2 regions of the Breoghania sp. genome follow, and region 2 is predicted to be linked to the other one. Evidence: predicted binding sites of a transcription regulator. Region 2 holds the regulator's gene; the other holds the start of a gene.
What was found. The regulator LexA, encoded in region 2, represses DNA repair genes until DNA is damaged. The targets are predictions, from matches to a motif close to TGTTCNNNNTGTGTTCNG.
Positions count from the first base shown of each region.

Region 1: the regulator LexA is predicted to act here: its motif matches at 3,538-3,555, upstream of ABGM93_RS10180 (PA0069 family radical SAM protein).

Region 1 is NZ_OY771475.1:2,350,311-2,365,686, forward strand. Features, by position in the region: gene ABGM93_RS10160 (uracil-DNA glycosylase) at 1-692, shown strand, start outside; gene ABGM93_RS10165 (MBL fold metallo-hydrolase) at 809-1,798, shown strand; gene ABGM93_RS10170 (BA14K family protein) at 2,372-2,668, shown strand; gene ABGM93_RS10175 (glycosyltransferase) at 2,769-3,470, opposite strand; gene ABGM93_RS10180 (PA0069 family radical SAM protein) at 3,599-4,768, shown strand; gene ABGM93_RS10185 (ribonuclease HII) at 4,890-5,618, shown strand; gene ABGM93_RS10190 (F0F1 ATP synthase subunit B) at 5,789-6,268, opposite strand; gene ABGM93_RS10195 (F0F1 ATP synthase subunit B) at 6,282-6,869, opposite strand; gene ABGM93_RS10200 (F0F1 ATP synthase subunit C) at 7,054-7,278, opposite strand; gene ABGM93_RS10205 (F0F1 ATP synthase subunit A) at 7,356-8,105, opposite strand; gene ABGM93_RS10210 (AtpZ/AtpI family protein) at 8,232-8,639, opposite strand; gene smc (chromosome segregation protein SMC) at 8,844-12,302, opposite strand; gene ABGM93_RS10220 (thioredoxin domain-containing protein) at 12,357-13,022, opposite strand; gene ABGM93_RS10225 (DciA family protein) at 13,146-13,718, opposite strand; gene mutY (A/G-specific adenine glycosylase) at 13,967-15,040, shown strand; gene ABGM93_RS10235 (PAS domain S-box protein) at 15,061-15,376, opposite strand, start outside.
Region 2 is NZ_OY771475.1:1,347,562-1,362,937, reverse strand. Features, by position in the region: gene rseP (RIP metalloprotease RseP) at 1-381, shown strand, start outside; gene bamA (outer membrane protein assembly factor BamA) at 577-2,907, shown strand; gene lpxD (UDP-3-O-(3-hydroxymyristoyl)glucosamine N-acyltransferase) at 2,984-4,036, shown strand; gene fabZ (3-hydroxyacyl-ACP dehydratase FabZ) at 4,094-4,558, shown strand; gene lpxA (acyl-ACP--UDP-N-acetylglucosamine O-acyltransferase) at 4,566-5,366, shown strand; gene lpxI (UDP-2,3-diacylglucosamine diphosphatase LpxI) at 5,412-6,317, shown strand; gene lpxB (lipid-A-disaccharide synthase) at 6,310-7,512, shown strand; gene gltA (citrate synthase) at 7,590-8,882, opposite strand; gene gltX (glutamate--tRNA ligase) at 9,134-10,558, opposite strand; gene ABGM93_RS06100 (ComEC/Rec2 family competence protein) at 10,960-13,551, shown strand; gene lexA (transcriptional repressor LexA) at 13,677-14,399, opposite strand; gene ABGM93_RS06090 (ferredoxin--NADP reductase) at 14,734-15,376, opposite strand, start outside.

The DNA of each region.
Region 1 (15,376 bases), 1.0 Mb from region 2:
CCCGCCCAGCTCCCGCGCTGGCTCGCCCGGCAGGATCTGCGCCACCCCATTCCGGCTCACCATCCGCTGGCGCGACAATTCCCGGCGATGGCGCGGTGATGGCTGCGCGTGAAGCGGCGGGACAAGCTGCCACGCTGGAGGCTCTTCGCGAAGTCCTTGCAGGTTTCGAAGGCTGTAACCTGCGCCTGACGGCCAAGAACCTCGTCTTTTCCGATGGCGCGGAGAATGCCCGACTGATGTTCGTGGGCGAGGCGCCCGGACGGGAAGAGGATGCGCAGGGCGTTCCCTTCGTCGGGCGTTCGGGCAAGCTTCTTGACCAGATGCTGAAAGCCATCGGGCTTTCACGCGAAGAGGTCTATATCGCCAATGCGGTGCCGTGGCGGCCGCCGGGAAACCGTGTTCCCTCGCCTCAGGAAGCAGAGATCTGCAAGCCATTCATCCGGCGGCAGATCGAGCTGGTGGACCCGGATGTGCTCGTGTTTCTGGGCGGAGCTTCGGCGAAACTCCTTGTGGGCACCAATGACGGTATCATGCGGCTGCGCGGCAAGTGGCTGGACTATCAGACCGGCAGCCGCGCCATCCGCGCCATTGCCACGCTGCACCCGGCTTACCTTCTGCGCACGCCCATTCAGAAACGCCTTGCATGGCGTGATTTCGTGAAGATCAAGGCTGCACTCGACGGGCGCGCGTGAGCGGATGCCAGCTCCACCTGCCTTCACGCAAATGTGGGGTGGAGTTGATCGCGGCGAAATATCGAAAGAGACCATAGGCGTCTAGGCTGGCCTCCTTCATTTTGGAGGATTTCGCCATGACGCATCATCGTGTTTCAGATCTTTCCAGGCGCACCCTGCTCGGACTTGGCAGTGCGGCCCTTGCAACCCCTTTCATCCTTCGCGCGACAACCCATCCTGCATTTGCCGCAGCCCCCATGCTCGGCGTGGACCGCCCGGCCTTTAACCGTTTCAAGCTCGGCGCGTTCGAAATCACCACCGTCTTCGATGGCGGCATCGCCCTTGATGGACCGCACCCCATCTTCGGACAGGATCAGCCCGCCGAAGCGGTCCAGCAACTGGCCGAGGCCAATCATTTGCCGCCCACGCGCATGGAAATCGGTTTCACACCGGTCATCGTCAACACGGGCGAGAAGCTGATTGTCTTCGATACCGGCAATGGCGCTGGGCGCAGGCCAGCGGCCGGCAAGTTCGGCGAGGCTCTTCGCGCTGCCGGCTACACGCCGGAACAGGTCGATATCGTCGTCATCACCCACATGCACCCCGACCATATTGGCGGCATCATGGAAGGCGGCGCGCCTCTCTTTCCCAATGCAGCCTATGTGACTGGCGCGCGCGAATATGACTTCTGGAGCGCGGACGACCGGCTTTCCGGCCCGACCGAGGGTGCGGCAAAGCTGGTGCGCAGTCATGTGGTGCCGTTTGCGGAGAAAATGACCTTTCTCGACCCGGAGGGCGATGTGGTCTCCGGCATCACCGCCGTGAACGCCTTCGGCCACACACCTGGTCACATGGCCTACCACCTTGAAAGCGAGGGCCGGAGACTGCTGCTCTGGGCCGATACGGCGAACCATTTCGCAATCTCGGTCCAGAAGCCGGACTGGCATGTTCGCTTCGACATGGACAAGGAAATGGCCGGCCAGACGCGCAAGCGCCTGTTCGACATGGTGGCCACGGATCGCATCGCGGTTGCGGGCTATCACATGCCCTTCCCGGCTGTCGGCTACATCGAAGCGCGCGACGGCGCCTACAGGTGGACCCAGGCGGCCTACGAGCTTTATCTCTAGAAGGAGGGTCTATCGCCACCAGATCCCCCGGTTCAGTGACGGGCCCGGGGGAGCCTGACGAGGCGGCTCGCATATCCCGCATCCACGCACATTATGATGTTTAGCAACGACATTTCGCATTTACGCCACTATCTTGTCATTTATATCCTATTCTCTCCATCTTAGACTTGAGGCAGCCGTTCCATCGCTCAAGTCAGAGCGAATGATCCATACGAAGAGAACGCCGACGATTGCAGGTCCGGCATTCCTCTCCCAGGAGCGGCTCAAGCAACGTCATCGGGGCAGCCGATGACCGGACGACGGCGCAGGTGCAGGTGCCTACGCCTCGTTCCTGAATGATCCCGGTTTCTCGCAAGGCTGCCGGGATCCGCAGCCGAGCGCAAGGACGGCTCCCGCCCTTCGCATCCAACAATTCAGACGGAGGAAGGCATGCAGATGGGTAAATTGCGAAGACTAGTCGGTCCGCTTGCGATCGTTGCGGCCCTCTTCGTGGGGGGGACCGCCACCGCCGCCGTTCCCCACGACAAGAGCCTCAGGGGCGTGACACCAACGGTTTCGCAGGTCCGGCTCAACATGACGCAATTCGGGCTACACTTGCCTGACAGGAACGCTCAAGGCAGGTCCATTCAGTTGACCCAGTGGGGCCCGCCGCCGCCGCGTTATCGCAGGCCGCCGCCGCGCTATCGCAGGCCACCGCGCGATGGCTGGCGCTATCGTCGGTATCCCCCTCCCCCGCCGCGCGCCTACTATCGCGGTGGCAGGGCACATGTGAACTGGTGCCTGAGGCGGTATCGTTCCTACAACCCGCGTACGGATAGTTATCTCGGGTACGATGGCCGTTACCATCGCTGCCGCAGCCCCTATCGGTGAGATGTCGGTCCTGTGTCGACCACTCTTCACATCGTGAAATGAAAAAGGCCGGGACTTTTCCCGGCCTTTTTCATGATCTGCTCTACCCGAACTGCTGCGTTCAGTGTGCGGAGGGACCGACCACGCGCCCGATGACCGCCCCAGGGACACGCAGGAAAAACAGCGCCATTGCGAGCCAGCCCCGCAGAACACTCCTTCTGGCGCCGGCTTCCGGCACGTGGCGACGCACCGCACGAACGGGAAGATGCGTCATGCGACGGCGACCGATGCGGCGTACGATTTCCGCATCTGCAAGGGGGGACGCCCTGTCGTGCCCCTGCAAGGTCTCATAGAACCTTCGCGACAAAAGCAGCCCCTGCCGGGGATGGGCGATGGCAAGGACACGAGCGCGCATCCAGCCGCCCAATTCGGCAATCCGGGCCCGAAGTCCGATATCCTCATTCACTGGCCTGAAACAGGCTGCGCGACAATCCCCCTGACCGATCCGCTCCACCCGCTCCACGAATTTGCCGACGTCCCGGAACCAGTCCGGGTCCAGCACCATGTCGGGCTCCAGAAAAAGCAGCCACTCGCCTCTTTTCGCGGCCGCAGCGCCGGTCGCAAGACGCGCGCCTCGCTGGCCGACGGCCTTCATCCAACGGCATCCGGCGGCCTCCGCAATCGTCTCGGTCAGATCGCTGGAGCCTCCATCGACGACAATCACCTCACGCACCACGCCCTCGGCCGAGGCAGGCACCAGCGCCGCCAGCATCTCAACCAGCGTCGCCTCGTTGTTGAATGTGGGTATGACAACAGAGAACATGGGGCCTTTCATAGCACCCTTTTCTGCCCGTTTGCGAGCATCCAGGCCACTTTTGAGCGCGCGCAAATGTTCTTGCTATGTTCTCGTGGCGGTCGTATCTTCGCGACATCAACCGGAACGGGTTCAAGATGGCAGATACAGGCAGGCTTTCGGAAAGGACATATCCCGGTGAAACAAAGGCGCCGTCGCGCACCGATGTGACTTCCCTCTGTGGCGAAGCCCCTACGGGCGTTGCGCAAATCCCGCTACAACGCGGACGCGCCGCGGGACTGAACATGCCCGGGCGTTTCGAGCGTGAGGGGCGCGAAATTGTCGACGACGGTTGGGGCAGCCTTGATGGCCTGCCTCCGCTGAAGACGGAAGTTCAGATAGAAGCGGCCAGGCGGATTGTCACGCGCAACGAGTCTCCTGACATTTCCTTTGACCGCTCCATCAATCCCTACCGGGGCTGCGAGCACGGTTGCATCTACTGCTTTGCGCGACCGTCACACGCCTATATGGGCCTGTCTCCCGGGCTCGATTTCGAGACCAAGCTTTTTGCCAAGCCCAATGCCGCCGAACTCCTGGCGCGCGAACTCTCCGCGCCCGGATACAAGGTGAAAACCATCGCCATCGGAACCAACACGGATCCCTATCAACCCATCGAGCGGCGGATGCGGATCATGCGGGAGGTGCTGGAGGTGCTTCAACGCGCGCGTCATCCCGTTGGCATTGTAACGAAATCTGCGCTCATTCTGCGCGACCTGGACATCCTCAGCGAAATGGCGGCGGACGGGCTGGTAAAGGTGGCCCTGTCGGTGACCACGCTGGATCGCAAGCTGGCTCGGTCGCTGGAACCACGCGCGGCAACGCCGCCTCGCCGTCTGGAGGCGGTGCGGGCCCTGAGCGAGGCCGGGATTCCCACATCCGTCATGCTGGCCCCGCTGATCCCTGCGCTCAATGACGAAGAGATCGAGCGTATTCTTGAAGCCGCGCATGATCATGGTGCGCGCGAGGCCGGTTACATTCTGCTGCGGCTGCCCATGGAGGTGAGCCCGCTGTTTCGCGACTGGCTCTTGCGCAACTATCCCGACCGCTACAGGCGCGTCATCTCCGTTCTCAGATCCATGCGCGGAGGCAAGGATTATGATGCGGAATGGGGAAAACGGATGCGCGGTGAAGGCCCCTATGCCATGCAGATTGGGAAACGCTTTGAGCTTGCAGCCAAACGGCTCGGTCTCAACCAACGCCGCAAGCGGCTTCGCGACGACCTTTTCATCCCGCCCTTGAAAGGCGCGGTGCAGCTGGACCTGTTTTGACCGGGACATTGGGGCGTTGCGCACCGATCCCGCAAAGTCCTGACCGTCAGCCCTTTTTGCAAAGGGGATAAGGCTCTTGGGCCGCCTTGCGGGAAGTCCGGGACGGGGGCACAGTTCTGCCATGGTCAAACCAGCTGTTCCCCCCAAATCCGGATCGACGAAAAAGGCCCCCTCGGGTGCGGGAAAGTCGCGCAAGGGCGTGACCGGTGCCCGTGGTCGAAAGAAGCGCCCGGCGGGACCGGACCTTACCCATGAACGCCGGCTTGCAAGAACCCATGGCGGGGGTGTGGCGGGTGTCGACGAAGCAGGCCGCGGCCCCTGGGCAGGCCCTGTGGTCGTCTCTGCCGTGATCGTCGACCCGAAGGATCTGCCGGAGGGGCTCAACGATTCCAAAAAGCTGTCAGAGGCGCGGCGAGAAGCGATCTACGCCGATATCCTGACAAAATGCCAGGTGTCGATCGTCTTGGCCTCACCGGAACGCATCGACGCGATGAACATTCGCGCGGCCACCCTTTGGGCCATGCGCGCGGCGCTTGGCGCGCTGCCCGAGAGGCCCGCTGCCGCCCTCATAGATGGGCGCGACGTGCCTGCGGACCTGATCTGTCCCGCCGAAGCCCTCATCAAGGGTGACGCTTTGTCCGTGTCGGTTGCAGCGGCCTCCATTGTCGCGAAGGTCACGCGTGACCGGATGATGGTCCTGCTCGATCGGGAATGCCCCGGTTATGGCTTTGCCGCCCACAAGGGTTACGGAACGCCCCAGCACCAGGCGGCGCTGGCCGAAATGGGCCCGACACACCACCACCGGCGTTCCTTTGCACCCGTCAGGAGCCTTCTGGAAAAGGGCGCGTGAGCGGTCACCAGATCGCGAATGCGGAACCGGGATCCAGGTGGCGGAGTTACCCATGCTTGCTGGATCAGCGGTTTTGGCGGGCACCGGACAACAAAAAGGCCGCGGACCCGAAGGTCGCGGCCTCTTCAATTCGTTTGTCAGCTATCTTGCCTGGCAGGCCCTTCGGCCAATCAGTTCAGCCGGGTAGACACATCGTCGATGCTGTCGGCGATAAGCTTGTCAGCCACCTTGCCGGACACCTTCTTCGACAGGATCTCGGTCGCGGCGGCGATCGCAACGTCGGCAGCCATCGCCCTGACCTCGGCCATGGCCTGATTTTCGGCCAGCGAAATCTTCGTTTCGGCGAGTGCCGTACGACGCTCAACCAGCTCGTTGAGAGCTTCTTCGGTCTGCTTGGTCAGAAGCTCGGCTTCGCGACGGGCTTCGGCCACGATGCCTTCCGCCTCTTCTTCAGCCTCGCGGTGCTTGCGCTGGTATTCGGCCAGAAGCGCCTGAGCTTCCTCGCGCAAACGACGCGCTTCGTCCAGCTCGTTGCGGATGCCCTCAGCGCGGTCATCAAGCGCCGAGCTCATCTTGCCGGGAACCTTCAGCCAGACGATCAAAGCGAAGAAGAGAACGAGAGCTACCGTGGCCCAGAATGTTGCATCCATGGTCAGGATCTCCTCACTTCATCGCGGCCGAAACGGCCTTCGACGTCTCGGCCTTGGTGGGCGCCTTGCCAAGCAAGCTCTCAACGACAGCGTTGGTGGTCTCGCTTGCGATTTCGCCGACATCCGCGAGCACGGCCGACTTGATGCCGGCAATCCGCTCTTCAGCGGCAGCAAGCTTGGCGTTGAGTTCTTCCTCAATCGCTTCACGCTTGGCCTTGGATTCTTCGGCCAGCTTGTCGCGGTTCGCCTGAGCGATGCCCTGCGCCTTCTTGCGAGCTTCGGCCAGAGCCTGCTCGTAATCGGCGATGGCCGCTTCGGTTTCCTGCTTCAGCCGGTTTGCTTCGCCCAGATCGCTCGCGATGCGATCCCTGCGGTCTTCCAGGATGCCCCCGATGCGCGGCAGCACCATTTTCGACATCATGTAGTAGAAGAGGCCGAAAGTGATCGCCAGCCAGAGCATCTGGGAGGGAAAAGTCGAGCTGTCGAACGGCGGGAAAGACACGCCCTCATGTCCGCCGTCGTGCGGCACCTCGGTGTGCGCCGTCGTCGCGCCGCTGGCCGCGGACGTCTCGTTCGTATGGGTCTCTTGAGCCTGAGCCAAAGGCGCCTCCAGATGCCACGCCAGATGCCACGATTGCCATCCTGACGCGTGAGAAGCCACCCCGTGAGGGGCCTGCCTTCGTCACGCGCCACGATGATAGTCGAGCACCGCACCATCCCGCGCCCTTCGATCGGGCACGGATTTGTTCAGTTGCCGACAAGACTGTCGGCAACCCTTGCTGATATCAGCCGAAGAGGATGAGCAGCGCGATGAGCAGCGAGAAGATGCCCATGGCTTCGGTCGCGGCGAAGCCGAGGATCAGGCGACCGAACTGGCCGTCAGATGCGGAGGGGTTGCGCAGCGCACCGGTAAGGTAGCTGGAGAAGATGTTACCGAGGCCGATGCCAACACCGCCCATGCCGAGACACGCGATACCGGCACCGATGTACTTTGCAGCTTCAGCTTCCATGATAAGTGCTCCTTGAATGGATACGAGATCTGCTGGATCTGTTGAGGGTTCTTAAAGGGCTTGCCCCGCGACCCGGCCTAGTGGCTCGGGTGCAGAGCGTCGTTCAGGTACATGCAGGTCAGAACCGCAAACACATAGGCCTGCAGGAAAGCGACCAGGAATTCCAGAGCCGTGATGCCCACCGTCATGACAAGCGGCATGACGGAACCGAGGACACCGGCGAAGCCGAGGCTTCCGAGGCTCACCACAAAGCCGGCGAAGACCTTCAGCGTGATATGGCCGCCAAGCATGTTTGCAAAAAGTCGAACGGAGAGGCTGATCGGACGCGAGAGGAAGGAGATGACCTCGATCGGCGTCACGAGAACCAGCAGCACGATAGGCACACCGGACGGCACGAAAAGCTTCAGGAAGCGCAGACCGTGGCGCTTCAGACCGTAGCCCACGACCGTCAGGATCACGAGCATCGACAGTGAGAATGTCACGATGATCTGCGCTGTTACCGTGAAGAAATACGGGAACATGCCCATGATGTTCGCCCCAAGGACGAACATGAAAATCGAGAACACGAATGGGAAGAAGCGCATCCCTTCCGATCCTGTCGATCCTCGCAGCATGTTCGCGATGAACTCATAGAACATCTCCGCCACGGACTGACCGCGGCTGGGAACCAGCCCCCGCCCCTTCGTGGCCAGCATGAGCCAAGCCGTAGTCACCGCAACGGTGCCGACCATGAACAGCGACGCATTCGTGAAGGAAAAATCGACACCGCCGATTTCGACAGGGAACAGATTGACGACTTTAAACTGATGAAGCGGATCGTTCGACACCGTGTCGGCCTCTTGAATCTGTTCTCATGCCGCCGAAGCGGCTCTTCGTTCAACATTAAGCCCCAACCGGACGTTCGCCCGGGAGGTGCCATCGGTTCGATACGTGACGCCTTAGACCATAGATCGCTAGTCGGATCCACCGTCCTTGCGCCTGAATTCATCAGCCGGATCCGAGATCTTTCCCACGGAACGCAGCATGTTCAGGATTCCGGCCGCAAAGCCGAGAAGCAGAAACGCGGCCATTGCCCACGGGGCAGTTCCCAACCACTTGTCCAAGAGCCAGCCGATCAACGCGCCAACGCCAACGCCCGCAATCAACTCGCTCGACATCTTCATCGCCGCCGCAAAGCCGGAAGCGCTGCCGGAGCGTGTAAGGCGTTTCTGTTCCGCCTCTTCGCGTTCATTGCGCTCGGCCAGCGAGCGGTTCAGCTGGTCCAGACGCGCGTCCAAACCACCCTTGCCAGATTGCGGCCCCGCCTGCCCCCCTGCATTTTCCGGCTGTGCGTCATCCTCGGGCCTGTGTTCTTCGGCCATCACATTTGCACCCCCGGATGCAGGAAAACACTGCGTTCCGCCCCCCTGAAAAGTCGCGCGCACCATAGTCGGCACCCCCAAACCTGTCAAGAAGGCTTACGGACCATCTAACCGTCTGTTTTATTTGGGATTTATTCCAAAAATGAAGGGGTTACGGTCATCCACACGACTTTCGTAGCCCCCAAGCGGGCCGTTGCCTGCGATCTAGACGGCCTCCAGGAAGCGTTCAGCCATCTCCAAATCCACAGAAACCAGCTGAGAAACGCCTCTTTCGGCCATGGTTACGCCGAAGAGCCGGTTCATCCGCGACATGGTGATCGGATTGTGGGTGATGACGACGAAACGGGTCTGAGTGAGGCGCGCCATTTCTTCCAGCAAATCGCAATAGCGTTCCACATTCGCATCATCCAGCGGGGCGTCGACCTCGTCGAGAACGCAGATCGGGGCTGGATTCGTGAGGAAAACCGCGAAGATAAGGGCCATGGCGGTCAAGGCTTGCTCGCCGCCGGACAGGAGTGTCATGGTCTGCGGCTTTTTGCCGGGCGGACGTGCGACAATTTCAAGTCCCGCATCCAGCGGATCATCCGAATCGATAAGCTGCAATTCCGCCGTTCCACCGCCGAACAGATGCGTGAAGAGGCGCTGAAAATGCTCGTTGACCACTTCGAAGGCAGACAGAAGGCGTTCACGCGCCTCCCGGTTGAGATTCGCAATGCCCGTGCGCAGCCGGCGGATCGCCTCGATCAGATCATCACGGTCGGAAACCAGAGAATCGCGCTGCGTGGAAACCTCTTCCACTTCCTGCTCGGCGCGCAGGTTCACGCCGCCCAGACGTTCGCGCTCGGCTTTCAGGCGTTCCAGTCGCGTCTCGATGGCGTGGATATCGGGCAGAGGGGCGCCTTCACGCAACTCGGCGATGGCGGGAACTTCCTGCGGGGACACCTCCAGAGCCTCTTCGATGCGCTCTGCCACGTCAGCCGCTCGTGCACGCGCGGACTCCACCCGCTCCTCGGCCCTCACCTTGCCTTCACGGGCCACCGACAAGGCCTCCAGGGCCTCGCGGGCCGTTCGGTCCGCATCGCCCAGCATACGCTCCGCCTTTACCAGCGCATCGTCGGCCGCACTGCGTGCTTCTTCGGCCCGCGCGATCTCGGAGAAAAGACCGCGTCGTTTCTCCTCTATGTCGACAGGACGCTCGGTCAGATCCTCGATCTCGGCCTCTGCCGCCTCCAGTCGCTCACGCAGGATCGCCAGTTGTCGTTCGGCATTGGCTGCCCGCTCGCGCCAGGAACGCCGTTCACGGCCAATCCCTTCCAGACGGCGCTGGCGCATCTCATTCTCGCGATCAAGGCCGCTGGCCAGAGCCCGCGCCTCCGCGACCGCGGCGCGATCCGTGGCCACCACGGCGCGCAACTGGGCGATTTCCGCTTCCAGGCCGGAGGCATCGGCAAGCTCTGACGCGATCTCCTCCGCCTCAGCGAGCGCGGCTTGCGCATCTTCCAACTCACCGGAAAGGCGCGCCTCGGCATCCTCCAGCGCGGTTCGGTGCATGGTAAGTGCGGAAAGATCACGTTCCGCCGCGGCAAGCGCCGCGCGCGCCCGATCGAGCCGCGCCTGGCTTTCGCGCACCACACCACGCGCGGCCTGCTCAGCCTCCACTGCGGCTGCGACGGCGCTTCGCTGGCGTTCCAGATCCGCCTGACGGGCCGCCACTTCGCCCGAAAGCTCCTCGATACGCGCTTCCAGTTCGACGAGCCTGTTTCGCTGTTCGAGGCGCTGGGCGGCAGCCGTGGGCGCCTCGGCGGTCGCGATGAACCCGTCCCATCGCCACAGATCCCCTTCGCGAGAAACCAGACGCTGACCGGGTTTCAGCAAGGGCAGCAGCCGCTCCGCATCGGCGCGCGCAATCAGGCCAATCTGCGCCAGACGCCGGGAAAGCGCTGCTGGCGCGGCCACGTGGGCGGAAAGCGCCTCCACCCCATCGGGCAGGGTCGGATCGGCGGATGGGTCGGAAATCTCGCTCCAACGCACGGGGGCTGCAGGATCGAGCGGAGCATCGAGGTCTTCGCCCAAGGCCGCGCCGAGCGCCGCCTCAAAGCCAGGAGAAACCTCGATCGCATCGATGATCGGCTCCCATTCCCCCTCCCCTCCTGCATTGAGCATTCTGGATAGGGCGCGGGCTTCGGCCTCATCGGCGCCCAGACGGCGCTCGGCACCGGCGAGCGGTTCACGTGCGGCGGCCTCTGATGAACGTGCGTCGGAGGTGGCGATTTCGCTCGCCTCCGCGCGCATGGTCGCCTCCTCAAGAGCGGCTTCGGCGATTTCAAGCGCCACGCGCTCTTCCTCGGCATCGCTTTTCGCCGCGATTTCAGCGCGCAACGCCGCCAGATCGCGCGCAACGTCGGACGCCTGTGCCTTGAACCGATCCAACCGCGCGCGGATTTCGCTCAATGTCCGCTCCGCCTGCGCCCGACGAGCGACAAACGCGGCGTTTTCCTCGGTCTTGCGGGAGAGCTCACCTTCACTCTTGAGAAGAGCCTCCTCCGCAGCGGCGACCTGTTCAATGGCAGTCTGCGATCGCTCGCTTGCCATCTCGTTTTCCGTCAGAAGCGCCTGCTCCTCCTCGTCGAGCGCCGCCAGGAGCTCGGCATTCTCCGTTCCCATGCCTTCTTCGCGCTCGATATCCTGAGAGAGCTGCGCGCGGCGATGGTCGAGATCTCGCAGGCGCTCGCGCACCCGGCGTTCTTCGGCGTCCAGTTCGTTGCGGGCCAGAACAAGCCTCTGCAGGGCAGCCCCCGCACGGGCGGCCTCGTCTCGCAAGCCCGGAACAGTGTGTGCGGCGATCGCCTGTTCCTTGGCAGCTTCGCCTTGCGCAGCCGCGGCCTCATTGACCGCGGCCAGAACCTTCGCCAGTTCGCCTTCCGCGGCCTTTAGCGCCTCTCCGGTTTCCATCCAGCGCAGATAGAGGATCGTGGCCTCCGCCTTGCGGATGTCCCCGGACAGATTGCGATAGCGCGACGCCTGCCGGGCCTGCCGCTTCAAGCCTTCGAGCTGACTATCGATCTGGACGAGCACGTCCTCAAGCCGTTCCAGATTCTGTTCGGCAGCGCGCAGGCGCAACTCCGCCTCGTGACGACGCGAATGCAGGCCGGAAATACCAGCCGCCTCTTCCAGGATACGTCGGCGCTGGGTCGGCTTTGCCGCGATCAGCTCGCCGATCCGCCCCTGGCCGACCAACGCATTGGAGCGCGCGCCCGTGGAGGCGTCAGCGAACAGTAGCTGGACGTCGCGGGCACGCACGTCGCGGGCATTGATGCGGTAGACCGAGCCTGCCTCGCGCTCGATGCGGCGACTGACTTCCAGCAGATCCGCATCGTTGAAGCCCTGCGGTGCGGTGCGGGCGGAATTGTCGAGGTAAAGCGTGACTTCGGCGGTGTTGCGCGCGGGCCTGTTCAGGCTGCCGGAGAAGATCACGTCGTCCATGCCGGACGCGCGCATGTTCTTGTAGGAGTTCTCGCCCATGACCCAGCGCAGGGCCTCGACAAGATTGGACTTGCCGCATCCATTGGGACCGACAACGCCCGTCAGGCCGTCCTCGATCACAAACTCCATCGGCTCCACGAAGGACTTGAAACCGAGCAGACGCAATTTGTTGAACTTCATGGCCGCACCCCGCGCGAGCGCAGTTGCTTGCGCGCGATGCGGCCCGCAAGCAGGTCAGAGCAGCGGCTTGATGATTTCGTCGAGCTGTTCAACCGTCAGCGCCCCGGGGTGCTTTTCCCCATTGATGAAAAAGGTGGGCGTCGAATTCACACCGAATTCCTTGTTCGCCCGTTCCCGTGACTCGTTCACGCCATCAAGAATACTCTGATTCGACAAGCACTCCTCGAATGTCTTGTCGTTGTAGCCAATCTGCTTCGCCATGGCTTTCAGATTGCCCAGCGGGTCCTGTGTGAAGGCCCATTTGCGCTGCTGCTCAAAAAACAGATGCAGAATGTCATAATACTGCTCCTTTGGAGCGCACCTTGAAAGCATACTTGCCGCGAAAGCAAGATTGTCAAGCGGGAACTCCCGCATTGTGTAATACACCTTACCCGTATCGATATATTCTTTCTTCAGATACGGAAAGCTCTCGGTTGCGAAGGTCGCGCAATGACTGCATGTGAGCGACGCATATTCGATGATCGTTACCGGAGCGTCGGGACTGCCGATGAACATGTCTTCCAGAAGACCCTGCTTTTGCAGCTCCATGGGAGAAAAGCTCTCCGCAAAAGCCGGCATCGGCAGGAGCGGGGCCAGCATGGCGCCTGCGCCAATGGCGGCTACACCTTGAAGGATCTGCCTTCTGGACAGGTTCACAGCGGTCACTTTCACGGGTGTCATCCTCAACTGATCGTTTCTCTGGATTATTGCACGGGCCGACGGTGGTCTCCGGCCGCCCCTGTCAATGTCGTTTCAAGATGTGCCAGCCCGAAGTTGAACTGACCATGAACAGCCCGAGCGCGCTCATTTCGCGCGCCGTGCCTTGATGGAGCGGCCGAGCTTGTCGAGCGCCGCGCGCAAGGGTGTGTCCGGCACATCCTCCAGCTGACGTTTCAACTCCGCCTCCTCCAGATCGCTCAGGGCCCGCTGCTTCGGGATCGCGCGCTCAGGCTGCCTTTTGAGCGGCCTCTGGACGATCTTGATCCGGCCAACCGCAGCCCAACCGAAGAACATGTTTATCCGCTGGATCATTTGGGGCAGCTCATGCTGCAGGAAAAGGGCACTGGGACCATCGCAGCGGATCACCAGTGTCGCAGGTTCCGGGACGGCATCACTGCCCCCGTCGCGTCGCCTCGGCCAGTGCAGGGCCTCCGGCTGCGTGGTCCTGCCGTACCGATCGCCGACAATATCCGGCCAAAGGGAGATCAGGTCCGCTGTCGCGAAGCCGCGCTTGCGGCAGGCAGGCTCCAGAACACCACCAATGAGGTCGGCAAGCGGCTTGGCGGAGCGACGTCGCCCACGCGACGCGCTGCCCTGCGACTGCCGGGCATGCCGGTCATAGTCGCTTGAACCGGAAGCACGATCTTTTCCGCTCATTCCAAATGCTCGCCCACTCACTTCGGCAGTTGCATCCAACCGATACGTTTTGTCGTCCCTGTCTACTCCGCCGCGGCGTGTCACGCCAGAACGGACAGCGACCGAGGGATCCGTAGCCCGAACCGGAATACCCCTGGCGGTCTACCCCCGGAGTGCGGCGGTCAGGTGGCAAACCTCATGTCGGGCACTGCCTGGGCATGCCGCTTTCCGGCTTGTCTTTCACCTGCGAGTGAGGTCCTGTTTCGCTCATGACCCGACGATTCCCCGCCCCTCAGGCCGACACCCTGCTCCAGTGGTATGACCGCCATGCCCGTACGCTGCCATGGCGGGTCTCGCCAGAAGACCGTGCCCAAGGCGTCAAGCCTGACCCCTATCGGGTCTGGCTTTCGGAGATCATGCTTCAGCAGACGACGGTTGCAGCCGTCAAGGCATACTTCCAGGCTTTCACGCAAAAGTGGCCGGATGTCATGGCCTTGGCGCAGGCAGACGAGAGTGACGTTCTGAAGGCTTGGGCAGGGCTTGGCTACTATTCGCGGGCGCGCAATCTGAAGGCCTGCGCCGACATGGTGGCGCAGGAACATGGCGGGCGTTTTCCCGAAACCGAAGAGGGCCTGCGCGCCCTGCCAGGCATCGGTCCCTATACCGCCGCCGCCATCGCCGCGATCGCATTCGATCGCCCGGCGAGCGTTGTCGACGGCAATGTTGAGCGCGTGATCAGCCGGATCCACGCCATCGAAACGCCTCTGCCGCAGGCTAAGGCGGAGATCCGGGAACGCACCGCGGACCTGACCCCGAAGACACGACCTGGAGACTTTGCCCAGGCGATGATGGATCTGGGCGCGACCCTGTGCTCGCCGCGACAACCCGCCTGCACCCTGTGCCCCTGGAACGAGTCCTGCCGCGCGCACGCGTCTGGGACCGCGGAGACCTTTCCGCGCAAGGCCGCCAAGGCGGCCAAGCCCACGCGGCGAGGCATGGCCTTCGTCGCGGTTCGCGCCGATGGCGCGGTTCTTCTGCGCCAACGGCCCAGGAAAGGCCTGTTGGGCGGCATGAGCGAACCTCCGACAAGCGTGTGGGCACCGGATGCGGCGACCGACGACCTGTCGCTTGCCCCGTTGGTGCTCGACTGGCGAAAATGCCTTGCCCCGGTGCGTCACACGTTCACGCACTTTCATCTGGAGATGACGGTCTGGCGTGCCCATGCCGACGGAAACGTTCCCGCCCCCGATGGACACTGGTGGTCAACGCCCGACGAGCTTGGCGGCGAAGCGCTTCCAACCGTTATGAAAAAGGCCGTTGCGGCGGGGCTCGGCGAGGCTTGAGCCCCGCCCTCATGCCTGTCTCAGGAGGCGGCTACGCCCAAAGAACCATTGTCTTCGTCGGCGTGTTCATCGGCGTCGCCGTCCCCGCTCTTCGCGACGATCTCGCGCACCGGACACAGCACATGTACGCTCGTGCCCTTCCCCTGTTGACTGTAGATCTTGATATGTCCGCCCGCCGCATGGACCCGACTGCGAACCCGCGACAAGCCGATGCCAAGCGTCTCGCCAACCAGCCGTGACGATGCCTTGGTTGAGAAAAACGGATCGAAGGCATGGCTCAGCTCGGAGGCGGACATGCCACGTCCCGTATCGCTGACGGTGATTTCGATGAAATCG
Region 2 (15,376 bases):
AAGGAGACGTGGCAGGTCATCTCGCGCACGGGCATCTTCATTGCCGGCGTCTTCTCGGGCCGCGAGGATGCTGACCAGTTGGGCGGGCCGATTCGCGTCGCGCAGTATTCCGGCCAGGTCGCTACCCTTGGGTTGGCGGCCTTGCTGAACCTGGCAGCGGTGCTTTCGGTCAGTATCGGACTTATCAATCTGATGCCTGTGCCGATGCTCGATGGCGGCCACCTGCTGTTCTACGCCTATGAGGCGACGGTGGGTAAGCCGTTGCCGGACAAGGTTCAGGATGTGGGATTCAGAATCGGGCTCGCGCTCGTGTTCATGCTTATGATTTTCGCGACTTTCAATGACGTGAAGTCACTCGTAGGGGTTGACGTGGGCTGGTGAGGCACCTGTGGCGGGGATTCGGCGTGGCTCAGACGCAACGCTTGTTGCGAAATTCAGCCATTGTCGGTTGAAACCGCGCTAAGTGGTTGCGTTGCTTTCCAAAGACTGTAAAACGTCAAGCTGCGTTGGGCACTCTGCAGGGATGCGTGTGTCTGCGGCTCCGGGGATTTCCAAGACAAAGGGCATAGCGTTTCTATGCGCATTATCAGCAAACTGTTCCGGGTATCGGTTGTAACTCTGGCACTTCTCGGCGCTGCCGCGATGACGCCGGGTGGGTCTGTTAGCCCGGTTGGGACCGCAGAGGCTGCCGTTGCTCGCGCGATCGTCGTTCAGGGCAATACGCGAGTCGAAGACGAAACGGTTCGCGCCTATGTGACCGTAAAGCCGGGTAGGGCCTATGGCGCTTCCGACATCGATGAGTCGATCAAGGCGCTGTTTGCGACTGGTCTGTTCGCCGATGTTCGGATCGTTCCGCAGGGCGGCAACCTCGTTGTTACGGTCACCGAGAACCCGATCATCAATCGCATCTCGTTTGAGGGTAACAAGAAGCTCAGCGACGAGGCCTTGACTGGCGTTATCCAGTCCAAGCCCCGCTCGATGCTGACCCGTGCCCGCATTCAGTCCGACGTCCAGCGCATCCTGGAAGCCTATCGTCGCTCCGGCCGTTTCCGTGCGACCGTTGAGCCGAAGATCATTGACCGTTCGAGCAATCGTTCCGATCTGGTCTTTGAGATCAACGAAGGCGACAAGACCGGCGTCGAGCGCATCACCTTCATCGGCAACAAGAACTTCTCCGACGGTCGTCTGCGCGACGTGATCCGCACCCGTCAGAGTGGCTTCCTGAGCTGGCTGCGCACCACCGACATCTATGATCCGGACCGTCTCAATGCCGATCAGGAGCTGCTGCGCCGTTACTATTACAAGCATGGTTATGCCGACTTCCGCATTGTCTCGGCTGTCGCCGATCTCGATCGCGAGCAGAACGTCTTCTATGTGACCTTCACTGTCGATGAGGGTGAGCAGTATACCTTCGGCGATGTCGAGGTGGTCTCGTCGCTCCAGGGCGTCGATGACGAGAGCCTGAAGTCCTATCTGCGCACCGAGACGGGTGATACCTACAATTCCGAGGCGGTTGAAAAGACGCTTGAGGATCTGACGATCGAGGCAGCCAACCGCGGTTATGCCTTCGCTCAGGTTCGTCCGCGCGGTGATCGTGACTACGAAAATCACACGATCGGCATCTCCTACTACATCGAGGAAGGCCCGCGGGTTTACGTCGAGCGGATCAATATCCGTGGCAACGATCGTACCCGCGACTACGTGATCCGTCGTGAGTTCGATATTGCGGAAGGCGACGCCTATAATCGCGTGCTGCTCGACAAGGCCGAGCGTCGTCTGAAGAATCTCCGTTTCTTCAAGAACGTTTCGATCACCTCCGAGCGCGGCAGTGCTCCTGACCGTGTCGTCGTCAACGTGAATGTTGAAGAAGAGTCCACCGGTGAAGTGTCCTTCGGTATCGGTTACTCGACCTCCGATGGCGTGATCGGTGATATCTCGATCACGGAGCGCAACTTCCTCGGTCGCGGTCAGTTTGTCCGTGTTGGCGTCGGTGGTGGCAGCGACAAGCACACTTACGACTTCAACTTCACCGAGCCGTATTTCCTCGGTCGCCGGATTTCGCTCTCGCTGGAAGCCTACCAGCATGTCTACGAGAACAATTCGGTTCGTGACTACGATCAGAAGGAAACCGGCGGTGGCTTTGGTTTCGGTCTTCCGCTTCGCGATGACGAGCTGAAGCTGAATCTCTTCTACAAGATCTATCAGACGAAGATCTCGAACCTCGATCCGGGTGCGTCGCAGATTCTTGCGGATGCCGAAGGCAAGCGCCTGACCTCTCTGGTTGGCTACTCGCTGGTCTACAACACGCTGGATGACAACAGTAATCCGCGTGATGGCATCTATGCGAAGTTCCAGCAGGAATTTGCCGGTGTCGGTGGCGATGCACGTTACCTGAAGACGACTGTTGAGGGCCGCTATTACCAGGAGCTTATCCCGGACTGGGGCCTGGTTGGTATGCTGAAGGGCACGGGCGGATCCATTCACGGGATCGGCAAGCGCCTGCAGTTCACCGATCAGTTCTTCATTGGTGGTGAGACGATCCGTGGCTTCGAGACCTCCGGTATTGGTCCGCGTGACATCGGTTCCGATGATGAAGCCTTGGGCGGCACCTATTACGCTGCTGTCACGGCCGAAGCGACGTTCCCCTTCCCGGGTGTTCCGGAGGAGTTCGGTCTCGCGGGTGCCGTCTTCGTGGATGCCGGTTCCCTGTGGGGGATCGACAACGACCTGAAGAACAAGGCGAAAAAACTTGGTGCCGACGATTTCGATCTGCGCGCCTCTGTCGGCTTCGGCCTGATGTGGAAGTCGCCCTTCGGACCGCTGCGTGCTGACATCGCCGTGCCGGTTATGAAGAACGATGCGGATGAGACGCAAATCTTCCGCATCGGCGGTGGCACCCGCTTCTAAGCCGCCGCTACCCCTAACGCTTGGATCGGCCGTCGCTCGTGAGGGTGGCGGCCGTTCGCATATTTGGACAAGTTCGATGAATGATCCGGTCTTCTTTCCGGCCCCCGTACCGGTCTCGGTCTGCCAGATCGCCGCTTGGGCCGATGCAGAGATCGTCCGCGGCGATGCCGATACACTCATTTCCGGCGTCGCACCGCTTGATGCGGCGACGAGCGGCACGCTCGTTTTTCTCGATAATCCGCGTTACGCGGGGCAATTGGAGAAGACAGAGGCTGCCGCCTGTCTGGTCGCGAAAAAATACCTCGGCCGGGTGCCGGAGGGGGTGATCCCGCTTCTGACCCGCGATCCCTATCGCGCTCTTGCTAAGGTCATGGCGCACCTCTATGCGCCGGCCATGCGCCCGGAGGGCGCGTTCGGGGAAGGAGAGGCGAGCGTTCATCCGTCTGCGACCGTGGATACATCTGCCGTGCTTGAGGACGGGGTGCGCGTGGAAGCCGGCGCGGTTATTGGTCCGCGCGTTGAAATCGGGAGTGGCTCCGTGATAGGTGCCAATGCGGTTGTTGCCGCCGGGTGCCGGGTCGGGCGGGGGTGCTCAATCGGGCCCAATGTGACGCTTCAGCATGCGCTTCTGGGGAACCGGGTCTATCTGCATCCCGGCGTCTGCGTTGGGCAGGACGGATTTGGTTTTGCCATGGGGCTTGAGGGACATCTCAAGGTCCCGCAGATCGGGCGCGTTGTCATTCAGGACGATGTTGAGATCGGTGCGAACACCACGATCGACCGTGGTGCGAACCGCGATACCATCGTTGGCGAAGGAACCAAGATCGACAATCAGGTGCAGATCGGCCACAACGTCGTGATCGGTCGCAATTGCGTGATTGTTTCGCAGGTTGGTATTTCCGGAAGTTCAACCCTTGGTGATTTTGTTGCAATTGGCGGCCAGACCGGCGTCAATGGCCATGTGACCATCGGCATGGGCGCGCAGATTGCCGCTGTCAGTGTTGTCAGGGATGACATTCCTGCCGGTGCACGCTATGGCGGCGTCCCTGCAAAGCCGGTCAGGCAATGGTTCCGCGAGATGACGGCATTGCAGCGTCTTGCGGAAAAGAACGGGAAGGACGCGGGGTAGGACGGCGAAAAGCCTCCGACCACGCTTGGGGTGGAAGACGGAACGACGAGCGAACATATGAGCGAAGAACAGCAGACGGAGTTGGGCAGCGCCGATATCCTCAGGATCATGAAGATGTTGCCGCACCGCTATCCATTTCTGATGGTCGACAAGATCATCAATATGAAGGGCGATGAGTCCTGTATCGGCATCAAGAATGTGACCATCAACGAGCCGCACTTCATGGGCCATTTCCCTGGCCGCCCCGTGATGCCGGGCGTCCTGCTGATCGAGGCCATGGCCCAGACGGCGGGGGCGCTTTGCGTTCACGCGAAGGGCACCGAAGGCGAGCCGCAGCTTGTGTATTTCATGACCATTGATGGGGCGAAGTTCCGCAAGCCGGTTCTGCCCGGCGATCAGGTCGAAATCCACGTGGAGAAGATCCGCAGCCGCGGCAGCATCTGGAAATTTGCCTGCGTGTGCAAGGCGGACGGCGCGAAGGTCGCTGAAGCCGAAGTCAGCGCCATGATGGTGAACGAGTGAGTCTGAAATGACAAAAATCCATCCTTCCGCGATCGTCGAGGACGGCGCGAAGGTCGGGGAGGGCGTGACGATCGGGCCCTTCTGCCACGTCGGACCCGAGGTGGAACTGGCAGAGGGTGTCGAACTCAAGTCGCACGTCGCCGTTGCCGGCGATACGCGCATTGGCGCGCGGACGGTGATCTTTCCTTTTGCCTCAATCGGGCATCAGGCGCAGGATCTGAAATACCACGGCGAGAAAGCGACACTGGAAGTCGGCGCCGATTGCATCATCCGCGAAGGCGTGACGATGAACGCGGGGACCGAAGGTGGCGGTGGCCGCACTGTCGTCGGCGACAAGTGCGCATTCCTGGCCAATTCCCATATCGGCCACGATTGCATTCTGGGTTCCAACATCGTCCTGTCCAACAACGTGATGATCGCCGGCCACGTGAGTGTCGGCGACAACGTGATCATGGGTGGCGGGTCCGCGGTCATCCAGTTTACCCGCGTTGGTCCGCATGCCTTTGTTGGCGGTCTTGCGGGTCTTGAAAACGATCTCATTCCCTTTGGCACTGTCATGGGCAACCGGGCGCGTCTGAGCGGATTGAACCTTGTCGGTTTGAAGCGCCGAGGATTTCCGCGCGAGCAGATTCATGCCGTGCGTGCCGCCTATCGCGAGCTTTTTGAAAGCGAGGAAGGCACGCTCAAGGAACGTGCGGAAGCCGTGGCCGCCGGAAGCCCGGATGAACCTTTGGTTCAGCAGGTATGTGAGTTCATTCTTGCAGCCGGTGACCGGCGCATCTGCACGCCGCGTGTTTCCGGCGAATAGGCCGTAAGCGGACCCAGATCGGGCGTTGCCGCGGTGAGGATGGCTATGGCGCATGAAACCGGGGGCCACGCGGCCCGTCGCACGGCAGTAATCTGCGGAAATGGTGTTCTGCCGGGTGAGGTCATTGCTGCCGCCCGCAAGGCGGGCCGCGATCCTGTCGCGGTCGGCATCAAGGGAGAGGCGGATCCTGCAATCGAGGATTTCGGGCCCGCGCTCTGGTTTGACTGGGGCGAGATCGGCAAGATGCTCGCCGCCCTGAAACGGGCAGAGGTGCGCGATGTCGTGCTGATCGGCGGGGTGATGAACCGTCCCGATTTCCGTGCCATCCTGGGCGATTTCGGGACCATGCGTCGCCTTCCGCGCATTCTGGGTGGCTTGCGAAAGGGCGATGACGGTCTGTTGAAGATCGTCATCGATCTGTTTGAAGCCGATGGTTTCCACGTGATTGGGGCGCACGAACTTGCTCCTGCGCTTCTGGCATCCCAAGGAGCGTTCGGCCGTCATGCTCCGGATGAAGAGGCCATGCGGGATCTTGCGCTCGCCAGTGAGGCTGCGCGCACCCTCGGGCGTCTTGATATCGGTCAGGCGGCAGTCGCCGTAAACGGTCGGGTCATCGCCACCGAAGCCGCGGAAGGCACGGACGGCATGCTTCGGCGCTGCCTTGAGCTGAAAGAGGTTGGCCGCGTGCGCTGGAAGGGCCGGGCAGGCGTTCTGGCGAAATGCGTGAAGCCCGGACAGGAGCTCCGCGTTGATCTGCCTTCGATAGGCCCGAAGACGGTTGAAATGGCCGCCGAGATCGGTCTCGCAGGCATTGCGGTCGACACCGGACATGTTCTGGTTGCAAGCCGCGCTGAGACGATTGCGCTCGCCGACAGGCTCGGTCTTTTCCTGTATGGCCTTGCCGATGTGCCAAATCACACAGATCAATCCGGCGGAGCCGAACATGAGTGAGGAACCGGGCGAGCGGCCGTTTCACGTCTTTATCGTGGTGGGAGAGGAGTCCGGCGATCAACTCGGCGCGCGTCTGATGCGGGCGCTGCGCAAGCGCTGTTCCTCCGTGACGTTTTCAGGCACCGCAGGGCCTCGTATGCAGGCCAAGGGCACGGAGAGCCTGTTTCCGCTCGCTGACATCTCCGTAATGGGGCTGACGGCCGTTCTGGGTCGCCTGCCGACCATCATCCGCCGCGTTCATCAGACGGTGGATGCTGCGGTGGCTGCCGATCCCGATCTCATGGTGATCATCGACAGTCCCGATTTCACCCACGCGGTCGCAAAGCGTGTCCGCAAGGCCGCGCCGCATATTCCCATCGTGGACTATGTGTCCCCGTCCGTCTGGGCCTGGCGTCCGGGCCGCGCGAAGCGCATGGCGGCCTATGTGGACCATTTGCTCGGCATCCTTCCCTTCGAACCTCAGGTTCACAAGGAGCTTGGCGGCCCCCCGTGCAGCTATGTCGGCCATCCGCTGATCGAGCGCCTCGACGAGCTGCGGCCGGCCCCGGAGGAGCGCGGCAAGCCAGGCACGGTTCCGCCCGTACTGCTCGTTCTGCCCGGAAGCCGCACGAGCGAAGTCGGTCGCCTGCTGGAGCCCTTCCGCGAGACAGTGGAGCGGCTTTATCGGGAAAAGCCGGATCTTGAGGTTCTGCTGCCGACCGTGCCGCACCTGGCCGACCACGTTCGCGCGGAGGTGGTTCGCTGGAAGGTGCCGGTTTCGGTGACGACAGGCGAAGCGGAAAAGTTCACCGCCTTCCGCCGGGCTCATGCGGCGCTTGCTGCTTCTGGAACTGTGACGCTTGAGCTCGCCATTGCCGGTGTGCCGATCGCGGTCTGCTACAAGCTCGATTGGTTCTACCGTCGCCTGAAGCAGATCCATCGCTTCTTTCCCATCGTCAAGACGGCCTCCATGGTGCTGCCCAACATCATTCTGGGGCGCAACGTGGTGCCGGAGTTCCTTGATGACGAGGTGGATGCACAGCGTCTGGCGCCGCTTCTGGCGGATCTGTTGGCCGATACCCCGGCGCGCGCCGAGCAGGTGGGGGCGTTTGAGGAAATCGAGGCCAAGATGGTGCTCGACAACGGCGAAAGCCCCAGTGAGCGCGCCGCGCGCATCGTCTGCGATGTGATGAAAGCGCAACGCAGGGCGGTCTGACCGGCTGGTCGTCTTCGTCTGGCTACAAAAAAAGGGCGCCCTCAGGGCGCCCTTTGCATTTCTCAGGTCTGAAGCCTTTAGCGACGCTGGCCGATCGGCACGTAGTCGCGAGCTTCCGCACCGGTGTAGAGCTGGCGCGGACGACCGATCTTCTGGGAGGGATCTTCCACCATTTCCTTCCACTGCGCGATCCAGCCGACGGTGCGCGCAAGCGAGAAGAGCACGGTGAACATGGAAGTCGGGAAGCCCAGGGCGCGAAGCGTAATACCGGAATAGAAGTCGATGTTCGGATAGAGCTTCTTGGAAACGAAATACTCATCCGACAGCGCGATGCGTTCCAGCTCCATGGCGACGTCGAGGAGCGGATCGTCCTTGATGCCCAGTTCCGCCAGCACTTCGTGGCAGGTCTTCTGCATGATCCGGGCGCGCGGATCGTAGTTCTTGTAGACCCGGTGACCGAAGCCCATCAGACGGAACGGATCGTTCTTGTCCTTGGCGCGGGCCACATATTCGGGAATACGGTCGACGGTTCCGATTTCCGAAAGCATCGTGAGGGCGGCCTCGTTCGCGCCACCATGCGCCGGGCCCCACAGGCAAGCGATGCCAGCCGCGATGCAGGCGAACGGATTGGCACCGGAGGAGCCGGCCAGGCGAACCGTGGATGTGGACGCGTTTTGTTCGTGGTCCGCATGCAGGATGAAAATGCGATCCATCGCGCGCGCAAGGACCGGGTTCACCTTGTAGTCTTCGCAGGGAACCGAGAAGCACATGTGCAGGAAGTTCGCCGCATAGTCGAGATCGTTGCGCGGGAACACGAAGGGCTGGCCAATGTGGTATTTGTAGGCCATGGCCGCAATCGTCGGCATCTTCGCGATCATGCGCAGCGACGCGATCATGCGTTGGTGCGGATCGGAGATGTCGGTGGAGTCATGGTAGAATGCGGAAAGCGCACCCACGACACCGCACATGACCGCCATCGGATGGGCGTCACGACGGAAGCCGGAGAAGAAGCGGGTCATCTGCTCGTGGATCATCGTGTGATAGGTCACGCGATGCACGAAGTCGGCCTTTTCCGCAGCGTTCGGCAGGTTGCCGTAAAGAAGCAGGTAGCACGTCTCCAGGAAGTCGCCGTTGTCGGCCAGCTGCTCGATCGGATACCCGCGATAGAGCAGGGTGCCCTCGTTGCCGTCGATATAGGTGATCTCGGATTCGCAGGAGGCGGTCGAGGTGAAGCCCGGGTCGTATGTGAACATCCCGGTTTGTGCATAAAGCGACGAAATATTCACAACATCCGGCCCGATGGAGCCTGGAAGGACATCAAAGTCCCAGCTGTTGTTGCCGAAAGTGAGTGTCGCTTTTTTATCGCTCATGAAGAACCCCCTTATGGAAGAGACCAAGGTCCGCGTTTCTGATCGCAAGAGACACTCTTCGATCCTGAACGGACAAGCCGAGAAACGGCGGGAGGAATTATTGCGGTCTCCGTACCCTATTTGGTGCAATGCCGCAAGCTGCACTGACATTCTTGCCCAGTACCGGGCGCGTTACCCCTCCGACACGCTGCCGGAGGGGTATATAGGCAATAGCTAATGGAAGGAAATAGAGGTGCTGCTTACAGTTTTGATTATTCTGCCTGATCCTTGATACGTGCAAGGGCTTCCTCTCGTCCCAGAACCACCAGAACGTCAAAGATTCCGGGCGAAGTCGTGCGCCCGGTCAAGGCTGCGCGAAGCGGTTGCGCGACCTTGCCAAGTTTGATTTCCGCTTCCGCCGCATAGGCACGAACGGCAGCGTCGGTCTCTTCCACGGTCCATTGCGAGACCGCTTCCAGCTTCGCCGCAACGCCCGCAAGGACCGCACGCCCCGCATCATCCAGAAGCTTGGAGGCCTTCTCGTCCGGCTGAAGCGGCCGCTGCGCCCAAAGATAAGAGGCGCTGTCAGCCAGCTCGATCAGCGTCTTGGCGCGCTCCTTCAGGCCGGGCATCGCCGCCAGAAGCTTGGCGTCGAGTTCCGGATCCGCCTCAAGACGGGCCAGCAACTCCGGGCCGCCCTCGCCATAGGGCAGGAACGCCTTCAGCGCCGCATGCAGCTCTGCGTCTCCCGTTGCGCGCATGTACTGGCCGTTCAGGGCTTCAAGCTTCACAAAGTCGAACCGTGCCGCCGATTTGCCGATGGCCGGAAGGTCGAACCATTCCAGCATCTGCGCATCGCTCATGACTTCATCATCGCCATGCGACCAGCCGAGGCGTACGAGGTAGTTGCGCATGGCCTGTGGCAGGTAGCCCATGGCGCGATAGGCATCGACACCCAGCGCCCCGTGGCGCTTGGAGAGCTTTGCGCCATCCGGTCCGTGAATGAGCGGAATATGCGCCATGACAGGCACATCCCAGCCCATAGCCTTGTAGATCAGCGCCTGGCGGGCGGCATTGGTCAGGTGATCGTCGCCACGTACCACATGGGTGACGCCCATATCGTGATCATCCACCACCACGGCCAGCATATAGGTCGGGTTGCCGTCTGAGCGCAGCAGAATGAGATCGTCGAGGTCCTTGTTCGGGAAGGCGATGCGGCCCTGGACCTGATCCTCGATCACGGTTTCGCCGTCCAGCGGAGCCTTGAGGCGGACGACCGGTGCGACACCCTCGGGAGCCTCGGACGGATCGCGGTCACGCCAGCGTCCGTCATAGCGCGGCGGGCGGCCCTCGGCGCGGGCCTTCTCGCGCATCTCAGTCAGCTCTTCCTGCGTCGCGTAGCAGTAATAGGCCTGCCCCGCAGCCACGAGTTCGTGCGCCACTTCGCGATGCCGCTCGGCACGTCCATATTGCGAAATCCAGTCGCCGTCCCAGTCAAGCTCAAGCCAGTTCAGGCCATCGATGATCGCATCGATGGCGGCATCGGTGGAGCGTTCCCGGTCGGTATCTTCGATACGCAGCAGCATCTTGCCGCCGCGACCGCGCGCATAGAGCCAGTTGAACAGCGCCGTGCGTGCGCCGCCGATATGCAGGAAGCCGGTGGGAGAGGGGGCGAAACGGGTGACGATCTCGGACATGAGGTTCTGACAGTGTCTTTCTGGCAATCTGCCGGGGGCGCGGTCATGGCCCGTTGGTCCGGCAGACGATTGAACGGAAACGCGATTCCTTGCGGCATTGGGCGCGCTCTGGCGTAAATATGCGCAGCGGACCTTCGCCTGGAGCATCGCGGTCGGCGTTGGTGTAGCATAGGGGGGCGGCAGGCAGAAGGGCTGCCAAAAAAACCAGAGGGAGGGTCCCTTCACGCGGCGATGGGGCAGGCGGTCCCGCGTCCCCGAATGGGGCCGGCGGGTCGGCCGTTTGCGAAGCCATTTCTACGCTCAAGGCAACAGGCGCGTCCATCGTCATGTTGCCTGAGCGGTCCGGATTGGCGCAGAAGATAAAACGGCGTGTCGGGTCGACAAGGCCACCCGGAACCTCATTGCTCGGTTTCGGAGGAATAAGAAATACGTCTGGCGCAAGGCTGCGCAGCCGGTTTGTCCGTTCCTATCTCTCGCTGGTCGATGCAATGCGTCGGGATCTGGAACGCGGGGGTGGGTTTCCCTGGCTGATCGTGTGCTACGCCTGTGGGATCTGGCTCTATTTTGAGCTCCCGCGCGAACCGCAGCTATGGGCCACGCTGCCTTTGGCGCTTGCGATGTCTGTCGCGGCCACAACGCGCAGACGGCGCGGTCACGCGGCCTTTGTGATGCTGGCCTTGACAGCCATTGCGGCTGGATTGGCCATAGCGGATCTTCGTACATGGTTGGTGGCAACGCCGCGTCTTGCCGCGGAGAGGACCCATACGGTCAAAGGCTGGGTGGAGGCGGTGGAGCCACGCGCCGTCGGCTATCGGCTGAGCGTGCGCCCGATGACAATAAGCGGTGTCGAAGCGAGCGCCATGCCGGCGCGTATCCGTGTTACGGGCCGCGCGGAGCCCACGCCCGTGGCCGGAGAAGCCGTTCGCTTCCGCGCGCGTCTGTCGCCCCCGCAAGGGCCTGTTCTTCCCGGAGGATACGCCTTCGACCGGGCCGCCTTTTACGAGCAGGTCGGAGCCTATGGCTTCATCTTCGGGCGTGTGGAACGTGATGGCGAGCAAGCGCGCACACGCCCGTCATCGATACGCCTGAAAGCCGCATTGGCCTCCCTCCGTGCCAGGATTGGCGAACGCATCCGCGAGACCTATGGGGGCGATTCCGGGGCGATTGCCGCTGCGTTGATTGTTGGGGAACGCGGCGCGGTTTCCGAAGAAGCGCAGGAGGATCTGCGGATCGCTGGGCTGGCGCATGTTCTCGCCATTTCGGGAATGCACATGGCGCTCGTGGCGGGCGTCGTCTTCTTTGCCATCCGGGCGGTACTGGCGCTGAGCCCGGTACTGGCACTTTATCATCCGATCAGGAGCTGGGCTGCCGGTGGGGCGCTTGCCGCCGCGACGCTCTATCTCGCCATTTCTGGAGGTTCGATCGCCACGCAGCGCGCCTATGTCATGGCGGCGGTCGTTTTCCTTTCCATGATAGCGGGACGTCCGGCCGTGACCATGCGCTCCGTCGCTCTGGCTGCTGCAATCGTGCTGACGCTTTCCCCCGAATCCCTGTTGCAGCCGGGGTTTCAGATGTCCTTTTCTGCCGTCATTGCGCTGATCGCAGCCTACAGGGCACTTTTTGAGGCACGACGACGGCGACAAGGAAATCGGCAGGCGCGGGAAATCGTTGGGCGGTCGATGCTCCGGCGCGGCATGCGCCTTGCCGTGTTGTGGGGGGCGGGGCTCGTCATGACTTCGCTGATCGCGGGGCTTGCGACCGGCCCGGTTGCGCTCACGCATTTCTTCCGCAGCAGTCCCCTCGGTCTGATCGCCAATGTCGCCGCGATGCCGCTTGTGAGCCTGATCATCATGCCCCTGGCTGTTGTGAGCCTGGTCACCATGCCTTATGGGCTCGACCCGCTTCCCCTATACCCAATGCAGGCAGCCATTGATGCGATGCTGGCAATCGCCGCGAAAATCGCTGAATGGACACCCGGCGGAGGTGTTATCGGGGCAATCGGTAATGCGCCTGCCATTCTCTTCACCGGGGGGCTCTTATGGATAGCGCTCTGGTCCTCACGGTGGCGGTATCTCGGGATCGCGCCTGTCTGTCTGGCGGTTCTCGTTGGCGCGATGCATGAAAGCCCGGACATGATCGTGAGCGAGGACGGACGCACAATCGCCCTGCGCGGGCCCGACGGGCATCTTGCTCTGGATATTGGTTCGGGCGGAAAATTCGGCGCAGAGATCTGGCTCAGGTCGGACGGGGATGCAGCCGAGCTGAAGTCACGCGAAGTCGACGGGCGGATGCGGCGCTGCGATGCGGAGGCTTGTATCTACACAATTGCTGCGCCCCGCGAGGCTCCACTGTCCGCGGAGGCTGGAGCCGAGGTAGTCCTTCAGCACCTTAAAACCAATGCGCCCGACGATCTTGTTGCGGGGCTTGAGCCCGGGGCTGCCCCTTCCGGCATGGAGCGCAACCCAGGCATCTCCAGAGAGGGTGACGGGGAATACGAGAGGGGCTGGGCGAGCAAGGGACGCATGCGCCTGAGCGATGAAGCACCGCACCGACGCGTGATCCATGTCTCAAGGGTCATTCGCCCCGAGGCTTTCGCGGAGGATTGCCTCCGCGCCGATATCGTCGTGACGGCTCTGACGGCCCCGGCCAATTGCGCAGACCATGCAATCGTGATCGATCGGGCGTTTCTCAAGATCCACGGTGCAACCGCGCTCTATTGGCGAGAAAAGATACAGAACGTCTCTGCCGTGACGGGCGAGCCCCCGGCCTCGCAGCGCGAAAAACGCGCCGCGAAAGCCGACGTCACGCGCGATGCCAAACCATTTCCGACGCAAACCACGCCGCCTCAGGATCTGCCCGCCAAAACGCTTCGCAGCGTTGCGGCAAAGCCTGCGACCCATCCGCCGCCAGCGCCACTGGATCGGATCGTGCCCCACATCGTGACCGCACGCTCCGCCCAGTTGAGGCCATGGCAGATGCGTCCGGCGCCATGACTTGCCCGCCTGGCGGTCATGGCCGTGCCGCCCCGGCGAAGATGGGCCCGCTCGAACGGCCTGAGGCCGGGAGCGAGAGAAGAATGGGCGGCCGTCTAATGACAGGGCCGCCCGCCGTCCTGCCCTCAATAGCGGCGGAAGAGGGCGGCCAGCTTACCTTGGATCCGAACGCGGTCGGGGCCGAAAATGCGCGTTTCGTAGGCCGGGTTGGCGGCTTCCAGCGCGATGGAGGCCCCCTTGCGACGAAGCCGCTTCAGGGTTGCTTCCTCGTCGTCGATCAGCGCCACCACGATGTCTCCGTTATCGGCGGAGCTTCCTTTGCGGATCAGCACTGTGTCGCCGTCGAGAATACCGGCTTCGATCATGGAATCGCCGCGCACCTCAAGCGCGAAGTAATCGCCGCTTCCAAGCATGTCGATGGGGACCGGAATGGAATGGCTGTGCGTTTCGATAGCAGAGATGGGGACGCCGGCGGCAATGCGGCCCATGACCGGAACCGAAACAACCTCGCCGTCTTCCACGGCGTGAGAACTGGTGTTCGGTTTCGATGGTTCGCTTGCCTTGCCCAAAGACCCTTCGATAACGCTTGGCGAGAACCCCCGCCCACGTTGAGCCGCAAACCCGGGCGAGACCGAATCCGGCAGGCGCACGACTTCAAGCGCACGAGCCCTGTTGGGGAGCCTGCGGATGAAGCCGCGCTCCTCCAAAGCGGTGATGAGGCGATGAATGCCGGACTTCGAGCGCAGGTCCAGCGCATCCTTCATTTCGTCGAAGGAGGGCGGCACGCCCGTTTCTTTCAGACGCTCGTGAATGAACATCAGCAGTTCGAATTGCTTACGCGTCAGCATTGGGTCTTCCGCCTGCATGTCGTCCGGGTACAAAACGCGAACGCAGGGTATCCGTTCTATATGTGTTCTGCAAGGGGCCGGGCAGGCAATCAACATGTGCGGAGGTTCAAAAGGTGCTTGAGCTAGATACCGTGAAGGATCCGGAAAGGCGTCAATAGTGCTGAAAATACTGAAGAAAACGGGGCTGGGCCGCATGGTTTGGAACGTGCCGATTGCGTCTCTTGAGTGCGGGGCTGGCCATGGATTCCATCGTTCCGACGGTGGTTCTTGATATGAAAAAGGGGCCGAAGCGACCTGCTTCGACCCCCTGAAAGAACTGCCGGGAGCGAATCTGCTAACCGGCGAAAGCGCGTTCGATGACGAATTCTGCGGGACGATTGTTCGCGCCCTCCACGAGCCCGGCCTTTTCCAGAAGGACTTTCGTATCCTTCAGCATCTCCATGGAGCCACAGATCATGCCACGGTCACTGGCCGGATTGAGAGGAGGAACATCGAGATCGGTGAAGAGCTTCCCGCTCTCTATCAGATCGGTAATCCGCCCCTTGAAGGGATAGTCTTCACGCGTGACGCTCGTGTAGTGGCGCAGCTTGGAGGTATCGAGCACCTCCTGAAGCATCTCGTCGGTGCGGATCTCCTCCACGAGGTCGAGGCCATATTGTAGCTCGGCCACTTCGCGGCAGGTATGGGTCAGGATTAGTTCATCGAACTTCTCGTAGGTCTCCGGATCCCGAATGAGGCTTGCAAAGGGCGCGATTCCGGTGCCGGTGGAGAACATGTAGAGCCGCTTGCCGGGAATGAGCGCATCGTTCACCAGCGTACCCGTGGGCTTCTTTTTCATCAGTACGGCATCACCGACCTTGATGTTCTGGAGATGCGAGGTCAGCGGACCGTCGGGCACCTTGATGGAGAAGAACTCAAGCTCTTCCGCCCAGGACGGGCTTGCGATGGAATAGGCGCGCACGAGCGGCTTTCCGTCG